2 regions of the Oxalobacter vibrioformis genome follow, and region 1 is predicted to be linked to the other one. Evidence: predicted binding sites of a transcription regulator. Region 1 holds the regulator's gene; the other holds the start of a gene.
What was found. The regulator LexA, encoded in region 1, represses DNA repair genes until DNA is damaged. The targets are predictions, from matches to a motif close to ACTGTATNNNNATACAGT.
Positions count from the first base shown of each region.

Region 1 (10,600 bases):
CAAAAACAGGGAGCTGAGCCCGGAGTCCTACCATCTGCATATCGGTGATGATGAGAAGTGGATTACTCTGGATACGACAGATGAGATGTTGTATATGCAGGCCAGGGAAATCGACCCGGAAGATATGGAAAGCGTTTTTCGTCATTTGAAGACACTGCGTAACCGGATCAATTGGCTGATTTGACCGGATTATGAACAAAAAGCCCCGCCATTCATCAATGGGGGGCTTTTTTCATGCCGTGCCATTGCTTTATTCCGGGAGCTGGTGCCTGCCATCTGCTGTTTCTTTTGTTAAAGTTCGCTCCTTATTTTTTCATTTTTACTGCAAGGAGGGTGAGATGCCACGCTGTCTGACACAACTTGCAGGTCTGCCAGGTCATTTCTGACGGGAGCCTCTTTCCTTGATGCCGTTCGCCCACAGGCCGAACGGATGGACAGGAAACTGGGTGATCTTGATCAGCCGCCTGATCGCTTTTCTGACATGCCGTTTGACATCCCTGAGTGGGCATTATCAGAACCGACATTGGGAACGATCGGGGTAATGCCCACCGTGTGCTCAAAGGGGAGGATTTTCTTCCTGCGGACAGGTGAAATGCCGTCAGGGCAAAAAAATCCCCGCAATGCTACGGGGATTTTTTTGTGAAGCTGTTTTTATGCGTGTTCGCCAAGTACGGCAACCGTAACGTTGACTACCACATCAGTGTGCAGTGAAACAGCAACAGGGAAGTCACCCACGGTTTTCAGCGGGCCGGTCGGGAGACGAATCTGGGCTTTTTCAATCGCAAAGCCCTGCTTTGACAGTGCTTCAGCAATATCCGCATTGGTGACGGAGCCAAACAGGCGGCCATCCACACCGGATTTTTGCTGAATCTGGACTGTCATGCCGTCCAGTTTTTCGCCTTGGCCTTTGGCTGCGGCGAGCTTTTCAGCTGCGACTTTTTCCAGTTCGGCGCGACGCGCTTCAAATTCCTCAATAGCCGCTGCGGTGGCACGGCGTGCCATGCGTTGCGGGATGAGGTAGTTTCGGGCATAACCGTCTTTTACGCGGACGATATCCCCAAGATTGCCAAGGTTGGTAATTTTTTCCAACAGAATAACTTGCATGATTTTCTCCGATATCTGATAAATGCACCGCGATTACGACTGGTGCAGGGATGTGTACGGCAAGAGGGCCAAAAAGCGGGCGCGCTTGATTGCCGTATCCACCTGGCGCTGATAGATCGCACGGGTGCCGGTCAGACGGGCTGGCATGATCTTGCCGTTTTCCTGAACGAAGTCTTTCAGGGTTTCGATATCTTTGTAATCAACCTGTTCTACTTTGGCTGCCGTAAAGCGGCAGAATTTTTTACGCTTGAACAGCGGGTTTTGCTGTTTGCGTCTTTCTTTCATTTTGTTTTTATCAAATCTTCTACCCATTGCCATGTTGAGGCTCCTGTATAAATAATTTATTCCTGATCCGTTATGGATGTCACGTTGGTGATGTGAAACACGAGGCTTTTGCTTTTCTTGCTTTTCCCTGCCATGAAGCCGGTAAAACGCTGAATTTGTCCGGGTTCCAGTTTTTTCCAGCGTACCGGCAATTTTGCCGATGGCTGTTGCCGGTATTTCAAATTCGACGATGCGTTCAATCTCTGCTTCGGTCTGCGTCGAACTGTGCTGCAATCTGGCTGTTACGACCGGTATTCCTGCCGGGGTATAGCGTATCGCGTCACGTTCAATGATGCTGGCAATAAGGCTAAGCCGGTTTTCCAAAAGCGTTTCGCTCCTCCTGTCACATTCCCCTGATTATTCCGAAGCAGTGCCTGCTTCTTCTTTTGCGCTTTCTTCAGCAACCGGTGCAGGCTGGCTGGGAGCCGTTTCTGGCTCAGCGCGGCTTCTTGCCGAATCATCCTTTTGTACGGATTTCATCATGGGCGAAGGGCCGGTTTCTGCTTTTTTCATCTTGACTGTCAGGTGACGCAGGATGGCATCGTTGAATTTGAAAGCGGTTTCAAGTTCCTGCAGGGTCTCGTGGTTGCATTCAATATTCATGCAAACATAGTGAGCCTTGGCAAATTTGTTGATGAGGTAAGCCAGTTGACGGCGGCCCCAGTCTTCTACGCGGTGAATAACGCCGCCTTTTGAAGTGATCGTGTTTTTGTAACGTTCGATCATGGCCGGAACCTGTTCACTCTGGTCCGGATGAACGATAAATACAATTTCATAGTGACGCATTAAGTACTCCTTATGGACATTAAAAACAGCCCACCCCGGCGTCAGGTCGGGTGTGGGAAGAAGAAAACATGGAATTTTACCTGACCATTCAATGTATTGCAAGGATTGTCAACGGCCTTGAATGAGGGGTTTTTATGCGTCCAGACGGATGGTACTGCCGATGAGTGCGTTTTTTTGCATTTGGCTGAGGAAGCAGGTATGATACTGTGAAAATATACAGTTTGTATGCGGCATGAGGATGCCGTTTTGATTGAAGACAGGGGGCATGAATGAAAAAGCTGACTGCGCGTCAACAACAGATTCTGGATCTGATCAGCCGGGCCATCGAGCAGACAGGATTCCCGCCAACACGTGCTGAAATAGCCAGTGAACTGGGTTTTCGATCGGTCAATGCGGCTGAGGAACATTTGCAGGCGCTGGCCAGGAAAGGGGTCATTGAAATCACGCCGGGCATCGCCAGAGGGATTCGCCTTCCGAATGCAGACGCGGCCAATGCCGATCGCTATCCGTCGTACAGCGTACCGCTTGTCGGGCGGGTTGCGGCGGGCTCTCCCATTCTGGCGCAGGAACATGTGGAGTCAGAGTACCGTCTTGATCCTGCGCTTTTTTCCGACAAGCCTGATTTTCTGTTGAAAGTAAGAGGGCTTTCCATGCGGGATATCGGCATCATGGAAGGCGATCTGATCGCGGTAAAGAAAACCGAACGGGTCAGGGACGGGCAGATTGTGGTTGCCCGTATTGGCGACGAGGTGACGGTAAAGCGTTTCAAAAAAGCCGGGCGCAGCATTGAGCTTCATTCGGAAAACCCGGATTTTGAGCCGATTGTTGTCAAAGGTGATTCAGAGGATTTTTCGTTGGAAGGACTGGTTGTCGGCCTGGTGCGCACCGTGCAATAGCGTGTTGGAACTCAACACCTAGTGACTGTCGGGGCGTTTTTTTTTCATGATCTGGCTGGCAATGCCTCTCAGGATATTGATTTCATCCACTTCCAGCGCGCTCCTGGCAAAAAGCCGCCGCAGGCGGGGCATGAGTTTTTTGGGGCTGTGCTCGTTCAGAAAACCAATGGTTGTCAGCGCCTCTTCAAGATGGTTCAGCATGCCGTCTATCTGGGACACACTGGCCGGTATATCTTCAAATCCGGCTGATTCCACATTCTGGTCAGGTAGCACGTCCTGTGGGAGTGCCATGCGGCATTCATAAGCCAGTATCTGTACCGCCTGCGCCAGATTGAGCGAGGCATAGTCCGGGTTGGCCGGAATGCTGATCATGGCATGGCATTTTTCGACGGTTTCATTGGGCAGCCCATATTTTTCACTGCCGAAAACCAGCGCCGGATTCAGGTCAGGATGCGCGGCAATATGAACAGCGGCTTCCCGGGCCCGAATGATGGGGGGAGAAAATTCACGGAAGCGGCTGGTGACCGCACAGGCAAAACGGCAGTCCTTCAAGGCTTCCTCAACAGAATCCACGACTTCGGCGTTTTCCAGGATATCCACGGCATTGCTGGCAAGCTGGATGGCGGATTCGTGAGTCAGTGCGCCGGGAAGACGGGGGCGGACAAGCACCAGCCGGGAAAATCCCATGGTTTTCATGGCGCGGGCGACCATGCCGATATTGCCCGGATGGCTGGTTTCAACCAGGATAAAGCGAAGATTGGAAAAGAGGGATATATCCCTTTGCGATACGTTCATTTACAATAATGGTTTGGTTAAAATCCGGCCAGCGGGGTTAATTCTTTTTAAACCCCGACAGTTTACTGTTTTGCCGGACAGTCCGCTCTTTAATTTTTTTGTTCATGTGCCGTGCAGTTTTTTGAATGCACGGGATAATTATTTTAACGGAAGCACTATGCACCCTATGCTTAACACGGCGGTCAAGGCAGCACGCCGTGCCGCCTCGATCATCAATCGTGCCACTTTTGATCTGGAAAAGGTAACCGTCACGGCCAAACAACAGAACGACTTTGTGACCGAAGTCGACAAAGCCGCCGAGCAGGCGATTATTGAAGTCCTGCTGACAGCCTATCCAACCCACGCCATCCTGGCCGAAGAGTCCGGCCCGTCATCCAACCTGAACGATGAAAGTGAGTTTGTCTGGATTATTGATCCGCTGGATGGCACCACCAATTTTATCCACGGTTTTCCCCAGTACGCGGTATCCATTGCGCTGCAGCATAAAGGTCTTGTTACCCAGGCGGTGGTTTATGATCCGGTTCATAATGATCTTTTTACTGCCAGCAAGGGCGGCGGCGCTTTCCTGAATAATAAACGGCTGCGTGTCTCAAAAACGGACCGCCTGGCAAAGGCGCTGATCGGTACCGGCTTTGTCGGCGGGGACAGGGACCCGGTACTGCTGCAGAATTTCCTGAAGATGTTTGAGGTGATGACCATGAATTGCCACGGCCTGCGCCGCCCCGGTGCGGCAACGCTGGACCTGGCCTATGTGGCAGCCGGCCGGTATGATGGTTTTTTCGAGAAAAACCTGAATGCCTGGGATATTGCCGCGGGTGCCTTGCTGGTGACAGAAGCTGGCGGTCTTGTCAGCGATTTTTCAGGCGAGACGGGCTATCTGGACAGTGGCGATATTATTGCCGGTAATCCGCGCGTTTTTGCACAGATGCTGCATCTTTTGCAGCCCTTCGCGTAAGCTGCTGAACCGTCCGGTGAGGTATGACGTCCGGCTTTCAGTTCGATCTTTTCTGTCGCGTTGTCGATAATTTTGGCGATGCAGGCGTCTGCTGGCGGCTGGCGAGACAACTGGCTGCAGAGTATCCGGTACAGGTCAGGCTGTGGATAGACCGGCTTGAGACACTGCAGAAAATCAGCCCGGCACTGAATGCCGGGAAAGCGGAACAGCTCGTATCGGGAGTAACGGTTCGGCACTGGCCGGAAGTCTTTCCCGATACGGATACCGCATCGATTCCGGACGTTGTTATTGAAGGGTTTGGCTGCCATTTGCCGGACAATTACCTTTTGTCTATGGCGCATTGCCACAGGCAGCCTGTCTGGATCAATATGGAATACCTGAGTGCGGAATCCTGGGTGGATAATTGCCACAGGATGGCGTCACCACAATCATCACTGCCGTTAACCAGACATTTTTTCTTTCCGGGCTTTACCGGAGCGACAGGCGGGTTGTTCCGGGAGGCCGGCCTGATTGAAAAGCGCAGCTGCTTTCAGGCGGATGACGCAGGTAAACAGGCGTTTTTACAGCAGTTGGGTGTTGACAACGCGGCGGATGATGTCCTGTCACTTTTCTGCTATGAGGATGCGCCGGTCATGGATTTATTCCGGATGCTGGCAGAACAAAAGGAAAAAAGCGTGCTGTGCCTGGTTCCGGAAGGGGTTGCCAGCGCATCTGTCAGCCGGTTTTTGGGCTGTCCGGCCAAAGCAGGGGAGAAACAGTCAGAGGGTGCATTAACCGTGCAGGTCATTCCGATTGTGAGTCAGGATGCGTATGATCGGCTTCTCTGGTCGTGTGACCTGAATTTTGTCCGGGGAGAAGACTCTTTTTTGCGGGCGCAATGGGCGGCCAGGCCTTTTATCTGGCAGATTTACCCGCAGGACGATGAGGCGCATGTTGTGAAACTGGATGCGTTTTTGGCGTATTATTTTGCGGAAATGCCAAAAAGCATGGCAAAAACCGTCGGGAATGCGTGGCGGATGTGGAATGGCATCAGCATAAATGAAGCGGATACTGCGAGCGCTATGCGGGAAATGATTTTCCGGGATTTGCCGACATTGACAGCATATGGCGCGAAATGGGCAAATAAACTGGCCGGTGAAGAAGATTTTGCCGCCTCGCTTTTCCGATTCGTCAGCAGTATGCGTTAAAATAACAAGCTTGGGCTCTGCCTAACCAAACGTGCTGCATTGCTGTCTTTCTGGTCAATGCAGGGATTTTTCAGTCTTAATTTATCGTTATTTTTATGAAACAAGCACAGGAAATACGCTCAGGCAATGTCATCATGGTCAACAACGAGCCCATGGTGGTTCTGAAATCAGAGTTCAGCAAATCGGGCCGCAATGCCTCTGTCTGCAAGATGAAATTGAAAAATCTCCTGACAGGCTCCAACATGGAGGCGGTATATCGCGCCGATGACAAGTTCAATACGGTTATTCTCGAGAGAAAACCTGTTACTTACTCTTATTTTGCAGAGCCGCTGTATGTCTGGATGGACGCGGACTATCTCCAGTATGAAATTGAGGCAGAAAATATGGGAGATGCCCTTAATTATCTTGAGGATGGCATGCAGGTGGATGCAGTGTTTTACGACGGTAAAGCCATTTCCGTGGAGATGCCCAATACCATCGTCAGGGAAGTCACTTATACCGAACCGGCTGTCAAAGGGGATACCTCTTCCGGCAAGGTGACAAAATCAGCCAAGATCGCGTCCGGGTTTACCCTGCAGGTACCGCTTTTTGTTGACATTGGTGACAAGATTGAAATCGATACCCGCACCAATGAATATCGCAGCAGGGCCAACAAGTAAACGCTGGCCCCTGTAACAGCTTATCCGGCGCCAGTGCAAAGCTGGCTGGCCGATGGCGGTAACATGAAAAGGAAATGATATGTCTGTAAGAAGTATGACAGGTTATGCAAGCACCTCGACCGAAACCGCTGCCGGATTGCTGACAATTGAAGTCAAGAGTGTGAATTCGCGCTATCTTGACCTGCAGTTTCGCATGAGCGATGAGCTGCGGGTTTTTGAGCCGCTTTTGCGCGAAGCGGTGATACAGCAGGTCTCGCGGGGAAAAATCGAGTGCCGCCTGACATTGGCCCGTGAAAAAAAGGCCAGCCTCTCTTATGCGCTCAACAATGCGTTGCTGGGTGAGCTTGCCCAGCTTCAGGAAGAAGCGCAAAAGCTGTTTCCGCAGGCAGCACCTCTTTCTGTCAATGAGCTGCTTCGCTGGCCGGGGGTCATTGAGGAAGCGGATGTTGAACAGGAAACCCTGCAAAAGCAGGTGGTATCCGCCATGTCATCTGCTGTTGATTCGTTTGCATCTGCGCGTGACAGGGAAGGCAGTGCCCTGACCGCAACGCTTCTTGAGAAAGTCGATGGCATGGAAGCCATTGTCCAGAAAGTCACGCCGCTTATTCCGCAGATTCTCCTGCAGTTCCAGGAGAAATCCATGGAGCGCATGCAGGAAGCGCTTGGCCTGGCACCAACCAGTTCAGGGCATTCTGTTGTTTCGGAGCAGGATGCCTACGAGCGTATCCGCCAGGAAGTGCTGATCTATGGCACAAAAATTGACGTTGCTGAAGAACTTTCCAGGATGGCTATCCATCTGGAAGAAACGCGCAATATCCTGAAAAAGGGGGGCCTGTCGGCAAGCGGCTGGATTTTATGCTTCAGGAATTGAATCGCGAGGCCAATACGCTCGGCTCCAAGGCGACGGTGCGGGAGGTATCCGACGCTTCCATTGATCTGAAGCTGCTTATCGAGCAGATGCGCGAGCAGGTCCAGAATCTGGAATAGAACCAGGGCGTGTCAACACGTCCTATTTGGCCAGATTCATTTTCTGAATGCCTTTCTGCATGCGCTGGTATTCATCTCTTTTCATGCCCAGGTAGTCTTTTTTGCTGATTTCATGCAGTTGCGGATAGCGTTCGGTTGCGTCAAACCAGGAGGAGAGTCGTTTTTCAAGCTGCTGGTTTCCAGGAGCGTCCAGGTAAGCCGTGATGGCCAGGTAATAGCGCAGGGTATTGCGCTCGATAACGCCAGCCATGCCGGAGGCGTACTCGGGGCTGCCGTCGCTTTTTTTACCGACGATGCTTAACCCTTCCTTGTCGCTGCCGATGGTTGAGAGGTAGGTTTTCATGGCCAGGCTGGCAACGGTGCCGTAGTGATAGCCATAGTCCACGCGAATAAAACTCTGCGTTGTATTCAGCGGGATGGCTTCCATCGTGATGTTGTAATTTGACGTGCCGTATGGCCCTTCTGCTGCGGTCATGGCGATTTTCAGGTAATTGGAACGATCAGCGACCGGCTTGAACTGGTATTGCATTTTCGTTGCCTCATCAAGCGATTGCGGTTTTTTTGTTCCGGCATAGATTTCGATGGTGTTGTCGTTGATGGCTTTGCAGTATTTGATATTCAAATGCAGGAAAAGCACTTCACACCAGCCGACAGGGTCCTGGAGATTTTTTCTGACGGCAGAAAAGGGCTGCTTAAGTGTACCGTAGACTTCACCGTTTATTTTGCTATCACCCTGTGCGGAGTCCAGCCATATCGGGCTTTTGTAAGGGCTGTTTTCCAGTTGGGGTTTCAGGCGGGTGTATGCTGCCTGCATGGATGCTGCCGAGCCTGTATTCTGCGCGCGCGCGCCAAGTATTATCCCTGTGATGGTAAAGAGTAAAAAACCAAGCATCAGCCTGGTGAGGAAGTGGTTTTTCATAGCGTTTCCCCGGTTAGAGAGTAAAGGGTTTCAGAGGAAATCTTTATGTTATGCAGCGAAGATAAACGCCTGATGCGATAGCGCAAAAAAAACGGAAAACCAATAAGCGTATTATCATAAAACTGACAGTTTTTCGCAGGTTATAATGGTAAAACTTTCCGGGTTTGCCTCATCCCGACTCAGGGCTGAGGCATAAAAAATAGAACAGTATCCATGATTCTTGTTACAGGCGCCTGCGGCTATATCGGCTCACATACCTGCATTGAGTTGCTGGAAAGGGGCTATCCGGTTTTAGCCATCGATAATTACGCCAACAGTTCGCGTGAAGCGTTGTTTCGTGTCGAGGAAATCACTGACAAAGGGGTTGCCTTTCATCAATGCGACATACGCGACCGGATGCTGTTGAACCGGATATTTTCAGACTATTCCATTGATGGCGTTATTCATTTTGCCGGTATCAAGGCTTCCGGCGAATATCTTTCAGAGCCGCTTCGCTATTTCAGCGTGAATGTCGGCGGGACGGTGACCCTGATGCAGGCGCTTTCTGATGCAGGCGTCAAACATATGCTCTACAGCTCATCGGCCAATATGTACGGACAGGCGGAAAGTGCGCCGGTGTCAGAGTCCGCCCGGCTCTCAGCGGCCAATCCTTATGGCCGCTCCAAGCTGATGGCAGAGGTGATTCTCGCTGATCTGGTGCGTGCTGATCCCAACTGGTCCATTGGCGTTTTGCGTTATTTCAATCCGGCAGGCGCCCATCCAAGCGGCCGTATCGGGGAAGATCCCAAGGACATTCCGAACAACATCATGTTTTATGCGGCGCAGGTTGCCGCAGGCGAGCTGGACAAACTGACGATATTTGGCGATGACTATCCGACCGAAGACGGCACACAGGTCAGTGATTATCTGCATGTGATGGATCTGGCCAGAGGGCATGTGGATGCGCTGGCTTATCTTTTTACGCAGGGAAAAGGGTTTACCGTCAATCTGGGAAGTGGAAAAGGGTATAGCGTGCTGGAGATCATCCGTGCGTTTGAACGGGTAACGGGACTTCCGATTCCCTATGAGATCAAATCAAGAAAGGTGGCCGATACCCCGGTATGCATTGCCAATCCTTCTCTAGCCACGTCGCTTTTTGGCTGGAAGGCCGAACATACTTTGGATGAGATGTGTACCGATTACTGGCGGTGGGTTACCATGAACCCGAATGGCTATAAGGAATAAAATTTGCCCTGTCAGCTTTTGATGCGCTGTCCAGAGTGAATTAAGATGATTTTTGGCAAAAAAAGATCGTTGCTTCCCTGTGGTAAACAGGAACGACAATTAACATTCACAAGTGTATAATTTCTTCGCAGTGAGAAGCCTTTTCGCAACGGTGTTCTGTTTGCCATAACACCAGCGTCCTGCAAAGTGACAAGACAGGATCAGGCGGATGTACGGGTTGTTGTTTATGCTTTTTGCCGGGATGTTTTCATACGCCTGGTGACGGGTTTGTTTTCCATTCGTTTTTTGCTGACTGTTTCCGGTTTGAGACGATGTGCGATATAGCTGGGGAACTGGCAGAAACAGGAAAGATCAGGTGACATCAATGAAGCAGGATTACGGAAAAAATACCTACCTGTTTGCAGGAAACGCCCCCTACGTCGAGGAGCTTTACGAAGCCTACCTTGACAACCCGGGCTCTGTTCCTGAGAACTGGCGCAATTATTTCAATTCCATGCAGAATGTCCCCGCTGTTGATGGCAGCGGTCGTTCGGATGTGAGGCATAGTCCTATTATCACCGCGTTTTCCGAACGGGCCAGGCAGCCCTATCGCGCGCTGCAGCCTTCCACCAGCGCCGAGCTGGAAAGAAAGCGGATTGCTGCGCAGCAGATGACGGCTGCCTATCGTTTTCAGGGATCGCTCTGGGCAAATCTTGATCCGCTCCAGCGGCGTGAGCGGCCCCATATCCCCGAGCTGGACCCGGCGTTTTACGGATTTACGGATG
Region 1 is NZ_CP098242.1:2,251,580-2,262,179, forward strand. It holds gene NB640_RS11125 (hypothetical protein) at 1-184, shown strand, start outside; gene rplI (50S ribosomal protein L9) at 652-1,104, opposite strand; gene rpsR (30S ribosomal protein S18) at 1,138-1,422, opposite strand; partial or broken gene NB640_RS13075 (primosomal replication protein N) at 1,606-1,752, opposite strand; gene rpsF (30S ribosomal protein S6) at 1,786-2,214, opposite strand; gene lexA (transcriptional repressor LexA) at 2,484-3,110, shown strand; gene NB640_RS11155 (RNA methyltransferase) at 3,129-3,905, opposite strand; gene NB640_RS11160 (inositol monophosphatase family protein) at 4,072-4,860, shown strand; gene earP (elongation factor P maturation arginine rhamnosyltransferase EarP) at 4,884-6,047, shown strand; gene efp (elongation factor P) at 6,143-6,706, shown strand; partial or broken gene NB640_RS11175 (YicC/YloC family endoribonuclease) at 6,786-7,693, shown strand; gene NB640_RS11180 (hypothetical protein) at 7,716-8,612, opposite strand; gene galE (UDP-glucose 4-epimerase GalE) at 8,826-9,836, shown strand; gene NB640_RS11190 (2-oxoglutarate dehydrogenase E1 component) at 10,201-10,600, shown strand, end outside.

Region 2 (10,600 bases), 640 kb from region 1:
GGTCTGCCAGTGCGCCAAGACGGATTTTTTCCCGCCGGGTGTAGGTTGCCGGGCTGATCAGGCGACGCGAAGCCATATCTACATGCTGGCGGGTATTGGCCATGATGCGTTCCATCGCATACTGGAGATCTTCCGCCTGTGTTCTGATGGTGTTCATCCAGTCAGTTTGGGGGCGGGTGGCCATTTCTGCCGCACCGGTTGGTGTCGGGGCGCGAAGATCGGCAACAAAGTCGGCGATGGTGGTATCGGTTTCGTGACCAACACCGGAAATAACCGGAATCGTGCATGCGGCAATGGCACGAGCGACGATTTCCTCATTGAAGCTCCACAGGTCTTCCATGCTGCCGCCTCCCCGGCAGACGATGAGCATGTCGGTTTCTGCACGTGTGGATGCCGTCTGGATTGCCTGGGCGATTTTTTCTCCTGCGCCGTCTCCCTGGACGGGAGCCGGGTACAGAATAATACGAACATGTGGTGCTCGTCTGGAAAGGGTTGTCAGCACATCGCGCAGTGCTGCAGCCTGCAGGCTGGTCACAATGCCGATGGTCCGGGGAAAAACGGGCAGGGGCTGCTTTTTGTCTGTTTCAAAGAGTCCTTCTTTTGCCAGTTTTTCCTTGAGGCGCTGGAAAGCTTCAAAAAGGTTGCCAACGCCGGCATGACGGATTGCTTCGACATTCAACTGGTAGTCGCCACGTGCCGGGTAAAGGGTTACGGTGGCGCGTGCTTCAATCCTGTCGCCATTCCTGATGTCAAAACCGACTGATTGGGCGCGCCCCCGGAACATGACAGCCCGAACCTGGGCCGTATCATCCTTGAGTGTGAAGTACCAGTGGCCGGAAGCTGCCCGTGTAAAGTTCGAGATTTCACCTGCGATCCATGTCAGGGCAAAACTTTTTTCCAGCAGGCGGGCAACAGACTGGTTCAGTGCCGAGACCGTCAGGACAGGAGGTGCTGCTGCCGTATGTTGTTCTGTGATGTCAGGATTCATGCCGGTTTATCAGGAAGCTTTCCACAAGGTTATACAGTAACAGAGAAGAACCATCAGGCTGTGATAACTTGGAGAGGGTGCTAACGCAATGATTTATCAATGAAAAACGGTTAATTCTCGTGTATTTTCTTAAAATTGTTTTTTTAACAGACAACCTGTTTATTCAGGCCATTTTTCCACAAAGTTATCCACAAGCCGGGCTTTGTCAGCAAACCCGTTTTCCGGCAAAGCCTGAATCAGCCGAATTCCTTGCTGGATGAAATGTCGTCTGCCACCCATTTCGGATAAAACTTTGCGACAACCGGGCCATCCGTTCGGAGTGCATGGCAGCCATCCAGATGGAAGGGTTTTTCGCCGCTTTGCTGGAAAGCCGTTTTCTCGCTGGTGTCTTTTTCGCCAAAGATGAGAACCTGTACCGCAACATAGGGCAGGAGTTCAACCAGTTCATTCATATGGGTACAACCGGCGGCCTTGCCCAGCCGTTCCCGAACGCCCTGCCGGAAATTTTTCAAAAGATTCAGGCCGATCAGTTGCTGATATTTCGCTTCGATCTGTTCACAGTAGCCGCCAAAAGGTACCTGATCAAATACCACCAAAACATCGACAATATTGGATTTTGCATCGGTCGTGATCCGAATCGACAGATCGTGAAGCGGCCGGTTTGCCGGGATGACAAAAGAGGTGACTTCAAGATCGAAGGGTTTGACATCCGTAAAACGGGCATCAATATCCCAGAGCTCATCCTCTCTCAGGTAGAATTCGACATGAAGTCTGCGTGTGTGCTTTAAGGCACGTCGATTGGGTGAATCAGGGAGTGGCATGGTTTATCAAGAATAAACAAATTATTGCTGAAAGGTTGCACCAAAGCGGACGTAATCACTGGTGCAAAAAAGCAATCTTTTATTTTAACAGACCCCTTGAATGCGTGCAAAAGAAGCACCCGGACGGGTGTTTTCGCTCAAAAACAGTACAGAAAAAATTTACCACACTGTTTATTTGTACAGTACAATACAACTTCATTATGGCCTAACAGATCAATTTTTTAGTTTGCGGGAAGATTCTCATGGATGATAAAAAAGCCAATTCGGAAAAAGGTAAAGCGCTGGCAGCGGCGCTGGCACAGATTGAAAAACAGTTTGGCAAAGGCTCTGTCATGCGTATGGATGACGGTGCAGTGGCAGAAGAACTCGCTGTTGTTTCTACAGGATCGCTTGGGCTGGACATCGCGCTGGGCGTAGGCGGTCTGCCACGCGGACGTGTGGTTGAGGTCTATGGGCCTGAGTCTTCCGGTAAAACCACCCTGACGCTTCAGGTTATTGCCGAGATGCAGAAGCTTGGCGGCACCTGTGCCTTTATTGATGCCGAGCATGCGCTGGATGTAAATTATGCCCAGAAACTGGGTGTCAATCTGCATGAACTCCTGATTTCCCAACCGGATACCGGCGAACAGGCGCTTGAAATCACCGATGCACTGGTGCGTTCCGGTGCGGTGGATCTGATCGTGATTGATTCGGTCGCTGCGTTGACGCCCAAGGCGGAAATTGAAGGAGATATGGGCGACTCCCTGCCGGGCCTGCAGGCGCGTTTGATGTCGCAGGCACTGCGCAAGCTGACCGGCAGCATCAACCGGACCAATACCACTGTTATTTTCATTAACCAGATCCGGATGAAGATTGGTGTCATGTTCGGCAATCCGGAGACGACGACCGGCGGTAATGCGCTGAAGTTTTACTCATCCGTTCGCCTGGACATCCGTCGTACCGGCTCCATCAAATCCGGTGATGTGGTGATCGGAAACGAAACACGCGTCAAAGTGGTCAAAAACAAAACGGCGCCCCCATTCAAGGAGGCACATTTTGACATCCTGTATGGTGAGGGTACATCACGCGAAGGCGAAATTCTTGATCTGGGCTCTGATGCCAAGGTTGTTGACAAGGCTGGCGCATGGTACAGCTATAATGGTGAACGTATCGGACAGGGCAAGGATAATGCGCGCAATTACCTGCGCGAGCGTCCCCAACTGGCGCGTGAAATTGAAAACAAGGTGCGCGCGGCACTGGGCGTGCCGGAATTGCCTCCCATGACAGGGGAAGAGAAAAAGGTCACAAAAGCGGCGAAAGAAAAAGCTGAGAGTGAAAAGTAAAGCCGCATAATCACACACCTGTTGCACGAATATGACACGGGTACCCAGTTTGAAAGCGAGGGCATTGCGTTATTTGTCATCGCGTGACTACAGCAGAAAGGAGCTTGCCCGCAAGCTCCTTCGTTTTGTGGAAGACGGGGATGATCTGGGTGATTTGCTGGCCTGGCTTGAAGCACAGGGTTTTTTGTCGGATACACGCTTTGCGGAATCGCTCGTCCGTCGCCGTATGGGGCGCTACGGCAACAGCCGGATCAAACAGGAGCTGCGTAATCATCAGGTGACAGACGCGTTGCCTGATGATGCGATGCAGGAACTGATTGACAATGAGGCCGCCCGTGCCTACGAGGTATGGGAAAGAAAATTCGGTGAGCTGGCGACGGATCAGAAAGAGCGGGCAAGGCAGATGCGTTTCCTTCAGCAGCGCGGCTTTTCTTCCGAGGTGATCCGCAAGATCATGACGAAAGGAAAAGGTTGATTTTGCAGGGGGGCCTATTGCCTTTGCAGACAGGGTAAACCAGCTATGGGAGCCGCCTTGTGGAATAGTTGCGGTAGGCCAGAAACAGTCCGCACAGGCCCACAATAATCATCGGGACAGACAGAAGCTGCCCTGCTGAAATAGTAAACCAGCCAAGGGTAACTTCATAATCCGGTGTGCGGAAATATTCCGTGAAAAAGCGGGCCATCCCGTAAAGCAGGCAGTAAAACGCGGTAACGGCGCCGGGCGGCCGGGGCTTTCTTGCATAAATCCATAAAATGACAGCGACCAGCAATCCATCCACCAGGGCCTGGTAAAGCGGGGAAGGGTGGCGCGGGAGGTTGTCAATGTTGGGCCAGATCATGGCCCAGGGAAGCGAGGGATCAGCAATACGCCCGGGAAGTTCGGCATTGATGAAATTGCCTATTCTGCCTGTGATATAGCCGAAGGTGATCAGCGGCGAAATCAGATCCATGATTTCCAGAAGTCCCCGGTTGTTTCTGCGACCATAAAACCATGCAGCGGCGAGAACACCCAGTGCGCCACCGTGATAAGACATGCCGCCTTTCCATATGGCGAAAATCTCCAGTGGATGGGAAAAATAATAGGCGGGAGCATAGAAAAGCACTTCACCGAGCCGCCCACCCAGAACGACACCGATAACACCGTAAAACAGCATGTCATCAAGATTTTTCGCCGTCCAGCCCGCCCGTGCCATGTGCGGCTGTCTGATGCGGATACGGCCGAAAACCAGAAATGCAATAAAGCCAAGCAGGTACATCAGTCCATACCAGTGAACAGCCAGCGGCCCGATTTTGAGGGCGATCGGATGGGGTAGCGGATGAATCAGCATAGACGTTGTGTTGGCAAAAAACGCATGAAAACAGCGATCTAAAAAATCGTCATCATAAGCGGAAACCGCTTCGTTTTGTCAATTATTGCCTGTTCAGGAGCACCTGTCACGCATGAGCAGGGGCGCAGCAGGATGCCGGGAGTATTGCAGAATCAGCAATTATTTGTCGATCCGGTGCCAGGTCTTGTTCAGCATGTCATGCGATTTTCTGGCATAAAGGTGAGAAAACCATATGATTGCAGCCAGAATCATTGGAAGGGAGAGCATTTGTCCTGCTGAAATGGTCACCCCCAGAAAGGATACGGTGTAATCCGGGATGCGGAAGTATTCGGTAAAGAATCGGGTGATGCCGTACAGGAAAAGATAGAAGGCGCTGACAGCGCCGTCCGGATGGGGCTTTCTGGCAAAACCCCACAGCAGGAAAAACATGATGACCCCATCGAAGAGTGCCTGGTACAGGGGTGATGGATGCCGCGGCAGCATATCCACGTTGGGCCAGATCATGGCCCAGGGCAGGGAAGCATCTGCAACACGTCCGGGCAGCTCGGCATTGATGAAGTTGCCGATTCTGCCTGCGGCATAGCCAAGCGGGACCAGCGGGGCGATGAAATCGAGGACAGGAATAAAACCCTTGTGGTATTTTTTTCCATAAAACCACATGGCAATAAAAACGCCAATAAAGCCGCCGTGATAAGACATGCCCCCCTGCCAGACAGCCAGTATTTCCAGTGGGTGTGACAAAAAGTAGGACGGGTTGTAGAAAAACACTTCCCCCAGGCGACCGCCGATGATAACGCCGAATGCCCCATAAAAAAGCAGATTGTCCAGGTCTTTCCTGTTCCAGCCGGCCTGTTCGATATGTGGTTGTCTCAGGCGTAGATTGCCGAGAAGGATGAATTGGACGAACGCTGCAACGTACATAAGGCCATACCAGTGTATGGCAAGTGGTCCCAGCTGGATTGCCACCGGGTCGGGGAGCGGGTGAATGAGCATGTCTGGTGCCGTTCCGGGCACACCTGCCGGATATGGCCTTTCTTTGGTGAAGTGTTGTATTGTGTCACAGTTTAAATTGTTAGGTACCTGATATTTTTGAGGTGCAGCAAGTTTTGAGGTGTTTTAATCTTTTCAGGTGCAGAGACTGCATTTTGGCAGAGGCAATGATACGTGCAGCGCGGTTTCGTGTCACAATAATTCTTTTTTTGAATCAAATCAGCGGAGAAAGACAAAATGCCCGAATATCGTTCCAGAACGTCCACCCATGGACGCAATATGGCCGGCGCCCGCGCGTTGTGGCGTGCGACAGGGATGAAAGATGGTGATTTCAACAAGCCGATTATTGCCGTCGTCAATTCATTTACCCAGTTTGTGCCGGGGCATGTCCATCTCAAGGATATGGGGCAGATGGTGGCGCGCGAGATTGAAGCGGCTGGCGGGGTTGCCAAGGAATTCAATACGATCGCTGTGGATGACGGTATTGCGATGGGGCATGGTGGGATGCTGTATTCCCTGCCGTCACGCGAACTGATCGCCGATTCGGTGGAATATATGGTGAATGCGCATTGTGCAGATGCGATGGTCTGTATTTCCAATTGCGACAAGATTACGCCGGGGATGCTGATGGCCGCGCTCAGGCTGAATATCCCCGCCATTTTTGTTTCCGGCGGCCCGATGGAGGCCGGCAAGCTGGTGGATGTGCTGCATGGCCAGAAAAATGCGGATGAAAAGGAGCAGCGTATCGTCAAGATTGACCTGATCGATGCCATGATCCAGGCAGGAAATCCGCAGATCAGTGATGAAGAAGTGATGAACTATGAGCGTTCGGCCTGCCCGACCTGCGGCTCGTGCTCGGGGATGTTTACGGCAAACTCCATGAATTGCCTGATGGAAGCGCTGGGGATGGCGCTGCCAGGCAACGGTACGCTGGTTGCCACGCATGCCGACAGAAAAGAACTCTTTTTGCGTGCAGGCCGGACGATTGTCGGGCTGGCCAAACAGTATTATGAAAAGGATGATGCCTCGGTGCTGCCACGCAGTATTGTGACCAAGACGGCACTGGAAAATGCGATGGCGCTGGATGTCGCCATGGGCGGCTCGACCAATACGGTTTTGCACTTGCTGGCGGCGGCAAATGAAGGGGAAGTGCCGTTTGTGATGGCTGATATTGATCGGGTTTCCCGCCACGTGCCTTGTCTGTGCAAGGTGTCACCGGCAACGCATGATTATTTCATTGAGGATGTACATCGTGCCGGCGGGATTTTCGGCATACTGGCAGAGCTGGCGCGTGCCGGCCTGATTGATACCAGTACGCCAACGGTTCACAGCCCGACGATGGCAGATGCAATTGCCCGTTATGACGTGATGACGACAAAAGATGAAGGGGTGCTGTCGCTGTACCGTGCAGCGCCAGGCGGCGTGCCGACACAGGTGGCATTTTCGCAGGATCGGCGGTATGAGGAGCTGGATACCAACCGGGTGTCCGGCTGTATCCGTAATCGTGAACATGCTTATACGGAAGATGGCGGCCTGGCTGTTCTGCATGGCAATATCGCGCTTGATGGCTGTATCGTGAAGACGGCCGGCGTGGATGAGCGTATCTGGAAATTTACCGGCAGAGCACGCATTTTTGAAAGCCAGGAGGATACGGTCGAGGCGATTTTGCAAGACAGGATTTTCCCGGGTGATGTCATTATCGTCCGCTATGAGGGCCCCAAGGGCGGTCCCGGCATGCAGGAAATGTTGTATCCGACGTCCTACATCAAATCAAAGGGTCTGGGTTCAGACTGTGCACTTTTCACCGATGGCCGTTTTTCCGGTGGTTCATCCGGGCTGGTGATCGGGCATGCTTCACCAGAGGCGGCATCCGGCGGTGCGGTTGGCCTCATTGAAGAAGGCGACATGATTGAAATTGATATTCCGGCGCGCACCATCAATCTCCAGATCAGCGATACCGATCTGGCCCAGCGGCGCCGGAAAATGGACGCCAAAGGTGACAAGGCATGGAAACCGGTCAATCGGGAGCGCGTGGTATCAAAATCCCTGCAGGCTTATGCCGCCATGGCAACGTCAGCTGATCGTGGTGCGGTCAGGGACATCAACCAGTTGAAAAAATAAGCTGTCTGATGACTCAGGAAAAAAATCCCCGTGTGACGGGGATTTTTCTTTTGATGAACAGGGCGGGTTTTTAGGGCGAGGCTGTTTTATAATCCCTAAATTCATCAGGATTACATTATGAGTTCAGATTCCATTCAAAAAGGGGATGCCTGGTCCGGTCGTTTTTCCGAGCCGGTGGATGCGCTGGTACAGCGGTATACGGCATCGGTCACATTTGACAAGCGGCTGGCCGTTTATGATATCCAGGGGTCGCTTGCCCATGCGGAAATGCTTCAGGCACAGGGGATACTGAGTGCCGGGGATTATGCTGATATCCAGCGCGGGATGGCGCAGATCACGAATGAGGTGAATGCCGGCGAATTTGACTGGCAGATTGCGCTTGAAGATGTGCACATGAATATCGAGAAACGCCTGACCGATCTGATCGGTGATGCGGGAAAACGCCTGCATACCGGTCGGTCACGCAATGACCAGGTGGCAACGGATGTGCGCCTTTACCTGCGCTCTGAAATTGACCGGATTACCGGGTTGCTGCGCAACCTGATTGGCGCGCTCTTGGGGCTGGCCGATCAGCATGCTGATACGATCATGCCCGGCTTTACTCATCTGCAGGTCGCCCAGCCGGTGACATTCGGGCACCATATGCTGGCGTATGCCGAGATGTTCAGACGGGATATGGAGCGTATGACCGACTGCCGCAAACGGGTCAATCGCCTGCCGCTGGGCGCGGCTGCGCTGGCAGGAACCACATTCAATATCGATCGTGAGCGAGTCGCAAAAACGCTCGGTTTTGAGGGCATCTGCCGCAATTCACTGGATGCGGTGTCTGACCGGGATTTTGCCATTGAATTCTGTGCCGCTGCGGCATTGGTGATGGTGCATGTTTCGCGTATGTCCGAGGAGTTCATTATCTGGATGAGCCCGCGATTCAATTTCATTGATATTGCCGATCGTTTCTGTACCGGTTCATCGATCATGCCGCAAAAGAAAAATCCGGATGTGCCGGAACTGGCACGCGGAAAAACCGGCCGGGTAAACGGCAACCTGATGTCGCTTTTGACGCTGATGAAGGGGCAGCCGCTGGCGTATAACAAGGACAACCAGGAAGACAAGGAGCCGCTTTTTGATACGGCGGATACGCTGATTGATACCCTGCGTATTTTTGTCGATATGGTCGGTGCGATCACGCTCAAAGTGGAATCCATGCGCCTGGCGGCACTGGAAGGGTATGCGACAGCAACGGACCTGGCAGATTACCTGGTGAAAAAGGGGCTGCCTTTCCGGGTTGCCCATGAGGTCGTGGCAAGGGCTGTGCGCACCTGTGTGGAAAAAAACTGTGACCTGAGTGATCTGACGCTGGAAGAAATGCAGGCTTTTTCTCCACTGATCGAAGCAGATGTGATGTCTGTCCTGACGCTGGAGGGATCGATTTCTGCACGGAACCATGCCGGTGGAACCGCGCCAAAACAGGTGAGAAAAGCGGTTGTCGCCATGAAGAAAGAGCTGGGATTATAGAAATGGATGAAAGCCGGTGATGTCACCGGATGGATTGTTAACTGAATCGGGAGGGTTGCTTGTTTGCCATTATTGAAGCTGCCGGCTGGCCTATCTGGCTCTTGTTGATTGCCTCTGTTGTCGGGATGGCACTGATCATTGAGCGTTTATGGTACCTGCGCAGCAACCGCATCGTGCCCAAGGGATTGCTAAATGAAGTGATACAGGTTTACCGGGAAGGCAATGTCAATGAAGAGACGATAGAACGGCTGGAGCAGAATTCCCCGCTGGGCATTATTCTGGCCGCTGCGCTGAGAAATGCCGGACTGTCGCGTGACGAGATGCGGCACTCCATTGAGGAAACCGGACGCGGGGTAGCGCATCAACTGGAGCGTTTTCTGACGACAATCGGCACGATTGCGACACTGTCTCCGCTGATGGGGCTTTTCGGCACGATTGTCGGCATGATCGAGATTTTTGGCGCACAGACTGCTGCGGGCGCCAATCCGGTCCAACTGGCGCAGGGGATTTCCATTGCGCTGTACAACACGGGATTCGGTTTGCTGATTGCGATGCCGACGCTGGTGTTTTACCGGCATTTCCGCGCACTGGTGGACCGCTTTCTTGTGGAAATGGAAATGCAGGCGGTCAAGCTGGTTGAGGTGGTACACAGCCAGCATTTTATGGAAGTATAGAGAGCACCCATGGATTTTCGTAAGCGCAAAGCACGTGATGAACCGGAAATCAACCTGATTCCGTTTATTGATGTGCTGCTGGTTATCCTGATTTTCCTGATGGTGACAACCACGTACAGTAAATACACGGAATTGCAGATTACCCTGCCCACGGCGCATGCCGACATGATGCCGGAGCGGCCTAATGAGTTGTATGTGACCATTGATGCGTCAGGCCAGTATGCCATTAACAACCATCGCATCACTTACGAAAATCCGGCGCAACTGGCAAGGGAAATGCGGATTATCGCGCCGGAGTCAACCGATGTGAAAGATCCGGTTGTGATTATTGCCGCTGACGGCAGTGCCCCTCATCAGCGCGTCATCAATGTCATGGAAGCCGCCCGCCTGGCGGGACTGGAAAGGCTGACGTTTGCCACGCAGTCAGAAGCAGGGGGATAATCCCGGATCGATGAAATCGTCACCAAAAACAGACTGGATGGCTATCTGGCAGGATCGCGGCAGGCTTGCCGGGCTCCTGTGGCCGCTATCCCTGCTTTTTCGCCTGGTGGTCTGGGCAAGGCGAAAAGCTTACCAGGCAGGGTTTTTCAAATCGTCGAAACTGCCGGTACCGGTTGTGGTGGTCGGCAATATTTTTATAGGCGGTACCGGAAAAACCCCCCTGGTGATCTGGCTGGCTAAAGCATTGACGCGCGCGGGTTTTCATCCGGGCGTTGTTTCGCGGGGTTATGGCGCAAAGGGGAAGCTGCCGGAGGAGGTTCTGCCGGATTCCCTGCCGGGCAATACCGGAGATGAGCCGCTTCTGATCCGTTTGAACGCCGGCTGTCCGGTTGTGGTGGGA
Region 2 is NZ_CP098242.1:1,611,162-1,621,761, forward strand. It holds gene xseA (exodeoxyribonuclease VII large subunit) at 1-988, opposite strand, end outside; gene NB640_RS08025 (DUF2889 domain-containing protein) at 1,225-1,809, opposite strand; gene recA (recombinase RecA) at 2,052-3,131, shown strand; gene recX (recombination regulator RecX) at 3,163-3,606, shown strand; gene lgt (prolipoprotein diacylglyceryl transferase) at 3,650-4,459, opposite strand; gene lgt (prolipoprotein diacylglyceryl transferase) at 4,619-5,452, opposite strand; gene ilvD (dihydroxy-acid dehydratase) at 5,687-7,570, shown strand; gene argH (argininosuccinate lyase) at 7,688-9,085, shown strand; gene NB640_RS08060 (MotA/TolQ/ExbB proton channel family protein) at 9,145-9,759, shown strand; gene NB640_RS08065 (ExbD/TolR family protein) at 9,769-10,200, shown strand; gene lpxK (tetraacyldisaccharide 4'-kinase) at 10,211-10,600, shown strand, end outside.
Region 2: a site for LexA is predicted at 1,976-1,993, ahead of recA (recombinase RecA). Genes of this name have one in related genera too.